Regions from separate parts of the Kitasatospora sp. NPDC059646 genome, predicted to be linked through region 1. Evidence: riboswitches for the same ligand, from Rfam matches in the RefSeq annotation. Region 1 holds a riboswitch; each other region holds the start of a gene.
What was found. A riboswitch is a leader RNA that binds a small molecule or an ion and turns the genes downstream of it on or off. The one in region 1 is predicted to bind thiamine pyrophosphate.
Positions count from the first base shown of each region.

Region 1 (2,258 bases):
AACGGGTGCTGCCCCTCGCCGGGAACGCCGGCCCCGGGCGCCCCGTCCTGCGCGAACGGCGCCGGCGGGACAACGGTGGTGTCGCCGGCGGCGGGCGCGTCGGCGGCGGGCCGCGCGTACGGGCTGTTCGGATCGCTCACGCTGCCGTACGGGTTCTGGAACGGCGGCGGCGCGTCCGCCGCGGGGGCCGGGGCGGCGGCGGGCGCGGCGGGCACCTTCCCGAGCTGCATGGTGTGGTCCGCCGACGGGGCGGCGGGCGCGGCCGGCAGCACCGGCGGCGGCGCATCGAGGTACGCGGGAGCGGAGGAGGCGGGGGCCGCCTCGGTGCCGGCGGCCCCGGGGGCCTTCTCCGGCGGGGTGGTACCACTCGCGTGCTCGGTGCTCACGGACGACCTCCATCGCTGACAGAACCTTGGGCTGCGGTCCGGGACGCGCGGGCGGCGCGGCCGCAGCCTCGGGGCACAGTTTTTCCTATGCCGGATTCGGACACCGTAAGCGGGCCCCTGAAGAAATCATGAGAAGCCTTAAGCCTCTCCGACATGCCTGTCAGTGGTTCCGCGATGCGGACGCCGTTCCCCCCGGCCTTGGCGTTCCCCAGCTCGGCGGCTAACCTGTCGCTCCTGTCAACGAAGAACGTCGCGGGAGCTTGGACCAGCCAGGCTGAGAGTGCGCCGGATCGACCGTAGGGCATGGCGGTGACGCCGTCGCGGGCGAGGGGGCGCTGACCGCCGGAACCTGTCCGGGTAATGCCGGCGTAGGGAGTATCGGCCATGACGGCTGTTCCGTCTGCCCAAATTTCCGATCTTGAGACCGGTGCGCGGGCCGAGGCCCCGCTGACCCTCGACACGGCGCCGCCGCGCACCCTGGACTTCCGGGCGCTGTTCGCGCTCTGGGCCAACCTCGGGGTGAGCCTGATCGGGTTCACCAGCGCCGCGACGGTGCTGGGCAAGCAGGGCCACGAGCTGGGCTTCGCCGCGGCGGTGACGGCGGTCGTCGCGGGCACCGCGATCGGCACCGCGATGCTCGCGGTGGCCGCCCTGGTGGGCGCCCGCACCGGCGCGCCGGCGATGGCGGTGCTGCGCGGCCTGTTCGGCACCAGGCTGTCGTACGTGCCGACGGTGCTGAACATCCTGCAGTGCGTCGGCTGGGGCGTGTACGAGCTGACGGTGATCGCCTGGGGCGCGCAGACGGTGGCCGGCACCGAGGACTGGCGCTGGCTGTTCGTGCTGCTGGCGGGCGTGCTGACGACGGTGCTGACGATCTGGCCGCTGGGCGCGATCGCGGTGCTGCGCAAGTACGTGGCGGTCGCGGTCGGGCTGGCGATGGTGTACTTCACCGTCCAGTTCGCCCGGCAGGGCTTCCCGGACCCGGGCGCGGGCAACTGGGACGGCTTCCTGTCGGCGACGGACGCGGTGATCGCGGTGTCGATCTCGTTCGTGCCGCTGGCCGCGGACTACACCCGGCACGCGCGCAGCTCGGCGAAGGCGTTCTGGGGCACGTTCTCCGGCTACACGGTGGCCCAGGTGTGGTGCTACATGCTGGGCGTGGTGGCGCTGCTGCAGTCCGGCGGCGACCCGGACCGGATCCTGGGCTCGTTCACCGGTGTCGCCGCGGGCTGGGCGTTCCTGCTGGTGCTGGTGCTCCGCGAGTCCGACCAGTCGTTCGCGAACGTGTACTCGACCGCGATGTCGATCCACAACCTGTGGCCGAAGGTCGACCGGCGGGTGCTGACCGGCGGCATCGGCGTGCTGGTGACGGTGCTGGCGCTGCGGATCAAGGAGTTCACCGACTCGTACTACGCGTTCCTCGGCCTGATCGGGTCGGTGTTCGTGCCGCTGTTCGCGGTCCTGGCGGTGGACTACTTCCTGGGCGCCGGCCGGCGCGGCTGGAACCTGGCGCAGGACGCCCCGGCGCGCCCGCTGATGCTGCTGCCGTGGGCGCTGGGCTTCGCGGTGTACCAGTTCCTGGCGCCGACGGCGGTGGCCGGCTGGTGGACCGACCTGTGGGCGAAGGCCCAGGAGGCGGTCCACTTCGCCCCGCAGGCGTGGAGCTCGGCCTCGCTGTTCTCGTTCCTGGTGGCGGCGCTGGCGACCGGCGCGGTGGCGGCGCTGGAGCGCCCGCGGGCCTGACGCGGCGTCATGCCGCGGTGCGGCGTCCCGGTGAGCTGTTCACCGGGACGTTGCCGTGCCGGAAGCAGGCCGTCATCCGGTGCCGCGTAGGGTGGTTGACGTGAACACCCAGCACAGCGCCTCGGCTTC
Region 1 covers NZ_JBHWDS010000016.1:98,908-101,165, forward strand. Annotated here, with positions in the region: gene ACFV1L_RS14290 (S1C family serine protease) at 1-386, opposite strand, end outside; TPP riboswitch at 629-780, shown strand; gene ACFV1L_RS14295 (purine-cytosine permease family protein) at 771-2,129, shown strand; gene ACFV1L_RS14300 (glycerophosphodiester phosphodiesterase) at 2,230-2,258, shown strand, end outside.

Region 2 (2,258 bases), on a different contig from region 1:
CAGGCCGGGCAGCGCGGTCGGGCCGAGCAGCGGCGCGTTGTCGGGGGAGCCGGGCCGCAGGCCCGCGCCCGTCTCCACCAGCGGCAACTCGGTGATGCCGGGGACGAGTTCGTGCGCGTCGCGGAGCAGCTCGTACACGCCGCCCGCGGTGACGGTGGTGTCGTGGCCCTGCTCCTCGGTGGTCGCGCCGACCACCAGCTCGCCGTCCGCGCGCGGCACCAGGTACAGGTGCTGCCCGCGCACCACGGCGCGCACGTTGCGGGACAGGAACGGCGCGTACGGCTCGGGGACGCGCAGCCGCAGCACCTGCCCCTTGACCGGGCGGATCGGCGGCAGCACGCCGTCCGGCAGGCCCGGCAGCAGGTGGCTGCGGGAGCCGGCCGCCAGCACCGTGCGGTCCGCCGTCAGCTGCTCGCCGGTCGACAGCCGTACGCCGGTGGCGCGTTCGCCGTCGGTGGTCAGCTCGGCGGCCTGCGTGCGGTGGAAGGCCACGCCCAGCAGCCGGCACGCCGCGACCAGGGCGGCGGCCAGCCGGCGGCCGTCCACCTGGTGGTCCTCGGCGACGTGCAGGCCGCCGCGCACGCCGGGGGCGAGCATCGGCTCCAGCCGGCGGCACTCCCGGCCGGTCAGCCACTCCGAGGCCAGGCCCAACCGGCCGTGGAAGGCGTGCAGTTCGCGCAGCTCCGCGCGGTCGTCGGCGTCCAGCGCGACGGCCAGCGTCCCGGTGCGGCGGTAGCCGGTGTCCAGGCCGGTGAGCTCGGTCAGCTCGGCCGCGAACGCCCCGTACCGCTCGTTGGACGCCATCCCCAGGCGCAGCAACGGCTCCTCGCCGTACTGCAGTTCGGTGACCGGGGCGAGCATGCCCGCGGCGACCTGCGCCGCACCGCCGCCGGGCGACGGGTCCACCACCGCGACCGACAGGCCGCGCTGCGCGGTGCGCCAGGCGACGCCGAGGCCGATGACGCCCCCGCCGATCACCAGCACGTCCGAATGTGCCACAGCGCTTCTTCTCCCTTCGCCGGCATGACCCGGATCAGGTTCGGACGGTCGCGGGCCGCCACAGCCCGCCTCTCAGCCCGGTGCGCCGGGCTCCCGTGATGAGGTAGTACCCCCACCTTATCGCCGGGCCCACCCGCGCCCACAGGGGCGTGCGGGAGGGCTAGGGTGGACGCCGTGGCTGAGCTGAGGGCAACGGACCGGGTCGTCGTGGTCGGGGCGGGCATGGCGGGCGCGCAGGCCGCGCTGAACCTGCGGCAGGGCGGCTGGCAGGGGGCGATCACCCTGCTCGGCGACGAACTCCACCTCCCGTACGACCGGCCGCCGCTGTCCAAGGACGTCCTCCTCGGCAAGGCCGACGCCACCGCCTTCGACATCGACTGGCGCGACCTCGGCGTCGACCTGCTCACCGGCCGCCGCGCCACCGCCCTGGAGGCCGGCACGCTGCACACCGACGGCGGCGAACTCCCGTACGGGGCCCTGGTGATCGCCACCGGCGCCGACCCCCGCACGCTGCCCGGCCTGCCCGGCGCCCGCACCCTGCGCACCGTCGACGACGCGCACGCGCTGCGCGCCGCGCTCACCCCCGGCAGGCGGATCGTGCTGGTCGGCGCGGGCTGGATCGGCGCCGAGACCGCCACCGTCGCCCGCGCCCTCGGCTGCCACGTCACCGTGGTGGAGGCCGCCGCCACCCCGCTGGCCGGGGCCCTGCCCGCCGAACTCGGCACGCTGATGGCCGACTGGTACGCCGAAGCCGGCGTCGAACTGCGCTGCGGCGCCGCGGTCGCCGGGGCCGCCGACGGCGGGGTGCTGCTCGCCGACGGCACCCGCCTGCCCGCCGACGAGGTGGTGGTCGGCGTCGGCGCCCGCCCCGCCACCGGCTGGCTGGCCGGCGGGCCGCTGGCGCTCGACCCGGACGGCACGATCCCGGTCGACGACCGGTTGCGCACCGCGCTGCCCGGCGTCTGGGCGGCCGGGGACTGCGTCTCCTACCCGTCGGCCCGGTTCGGCGCCCGGCTCGCCGTCCAGCATTGGGACCACGCCCTGCACTCCGGCGGCGCCGTCGCCGCCTCGGTGCTCGGCGCCCTGGACGCGCCCTACGACCCCGTCCCCTACTTCTGGTCCGAGCAGTTCGGCCGCATGGTGCAGTACGCGGGACGGCACGCCGGCGCCGACCACCTGCTGTGGCGCGGCTCCCCGTCCGAGCGCGCCTGGTCGGTGCTGTGGCTGCGCGACGGCGCGCCGGTCGCGCTGCTCGCCGT
Region 2 covers NZ_JBHWDS010000046.1:17,234-19,491, reverse strand. Annotated here, with positions in the region: gene thiO (glycine oxidase ThiO) at 1-999, opposite strand, end outside; TPP riboswitch at 994-1,106, opposite strand; gene ACFV1L_RS27225 (NAD(P)/FAD-dependent oxidoreductase) at 1,165-2,258, shown strand, end outside.
Region 2: linked by a shared signal. The riboswitch ahead of thiO (glycine oxidase ThiO) and the one ahead of ACFV1L_RS14295 (purine-cytosine permease family protein) in region 1 are both predicted to bind thiamine pyrophosphate.

Region 3 (2,258 bases), on a different contig from region 1:
GGCGTCGCGCTGGACGGCCGCGGCGTGCGGCGCGGCCAGGTTGGTGATGTAGCCGGTCGGGTCCAGGATCTCCTGGATCTGCAGCGAGTCGATGATCAGGCCGAGCTTCTCCATCTCGATGCCCGAGGCGGAGCGGGTCTCACCGGTGAGCCGCTCGCGGTCGCGGATCATGTCCTCGACGGTCAGCCCGCCGACGATGGAGCGCAGGTGGCCGGCGAACACGTTGTGCACCCGCTGGCCCATCATCTTCTGCTGGTCCAGGAAACGCCGGGCGGCGTTGGCGATCGACGCCGGGTCGTCGCCCACCTTGAAGATCACAACCCCCTTGACGTGCACGGGAATTCCCTGCGACGTCACACACTCCACGTCCAGCGCGGCCTCGTTCAGGTCCAGCGACAGCCGGCGGACCACCTGGACACCCGGCACCACGAAGGTGCCCCGACCGGTGACCACCCGGAAGCCGAGCCCCTCACCGTGCTTGGAACCCGAGATGACCAGGGCCTCGTTCGGCTCGGCGACCCGCCACATGAGCTTGAACAGGACGATCAGAAGAACGACGCCGACGACGGCGCCTCCGACGATGCCGATCAGCATCGGCAATCTCCCCCTTCAGGGCACACCGGTCCCGTGCTGCGCTTGGGTTGTGCAGATCTGGCGCGGAACCCGGTGGCAGCCGCATTCTCCGCCGTCGGCGATCACGGGGGAAGAGTCCGGACGGAGAGAACTCCCACTGTCCCGAAACTGTTGCAGGAGGTCTGCTGGTCCGCTCCGACACGGCGTCAGAAGGGTTCGACGTAGACCGTTCGCGGTGGCTGGTAATCGACCACGACCACCATGGTGCCCGGCTGCAGCGGCTCGCCCGGGGTGGCGCGGTACGCCAGGAACGCCTCACTGCCCAGCCGCTCGGGGACGTGCACCATCACCTCGCCGACCAGGCCCGCGCCGATCCGCCCCGTCACCCGTCCCACCAGTCCGATCATCCGGACCATCCTCCCACCCCGCCCGCAGCGTGAACAGCTCGGCGCCGCGCGGCAGTTGCCCGCCGGGCGCGGCCCGACAGCGGCGATGCGCGGCCCGGGCCCCGGCGATGCGCCCTGGACCGGGGCCGCCCGGTGCCCTACGGTGAGGAACCGAACGCAGGCGGACGACGCCTGCGCGGAACGGGAGCTCGGAGCACCGGGCTGAGAGGGCGCTGACGGTACGCGGACCCGCGGACCACCTGCTGCGCCGACCGCAGGAACCTGACCGGGTAATGCCGGCGTAGGGAGTTGAAGGTCCGATGACCGCATTTTCTGAGCACACGTCTGCCCGCGAGTCCGCCGCCGCCGCGGGCTACCCCACCCCCGCCTGGCGCAAGGCCTACCGCCAGGGCAGCCGCCCCGACCTGCGGGTCCCCTACCGCGAGGTCGAACTGACCAACGGCCGCACCGTCCCGCTGTACGACACCTCCGGCCCGTACACCGACCCGTCCCACCCCACCGACGTCCGGCGCGGACTGCCCGCGCTGCGCGACGCCTGGATCCGGCAGCGCGGCGACGTCGAGGAGTACGACGGCCGGCAGTCCCGGCCCGAGGACGACGGCATCAAGCACACCGCTCCGCGCGGCGGCGACCTGCGCAACCTGGACGCCGTCTTCCCCGGCCGCCCGCGCCGCCCGCTGCGCGCCCGCGACGGCGTCGCTGTCACCCAACTCGCTTACGCCAAGCGCGGGTTGATCACGCCCGAGATGGAGTTCGTGGCGCTCCGGGAAGGCCTGGAGCCGGAGTTCGTGCGCGAGCAGGTGGCGCGCGGACGGGCCGTCATCCCGGTCAACGTGAACCACCCCGAGATCGAACCGGCCATCATCGGCACCGACTTCCTGGTGAAGATCAACGCCAACATCGGCAACTCCGCCGTCACCTCCTCCATCGAGGAGGAGGTGGAGAAGATGACCTGGGCCACCCGCTGGGGCGCCGACACCGTCATGGACCTCTCCACCGGCCGCAACATCCACACCACCCGCGAGTGGATCCTGCGCAACTCCCCCGTCCCGATCGGCACCGTCCCGCTCTACCAGGCACTGGAGAAGGTCGACGGCCGGGCCGAGGAACTGAGCTGGGAGGTGTACCGGGACACCGTCGTCGAGCAGTGCGAACAGGGCGTCGACTACATGACCGTGCACGCCGGCGTGCTGCTGCGGTACGTCCCGCTCACCGCCCGCCGCAAGACCGGCATCGTCTCGCGCGGCGGCTCCATCATGGCCGCGTGGTGCCTGGCGC
Region 3 covers NZ_JBHWDS010000051.1:13,072-15,329, forward strand. Annotated here, with positions in the region: gene ACFV1L_RS28725 (SPFH domain-containing protein) at 1-594, opposite strand, end outside; gene ACFV1L_RS28730 (hypothetical protein) at 780-980, opposite strand; TPP riboswitch at 1,151-1,284, shown strand; gene thiC (phosphomethylpyrimidine synthase ThiC) at 1,280-2,258, shown strand, end outside.
Region 3: linked by a shared signal. The riboswitch ahead of thiC (phosphomethylpyrimidine synthase ThiC) and the one ahead of ACFV1L_RS14295 (purine-cytosine permease family protein) in region 1 are both predicted to bind thiamine pyrophosphate.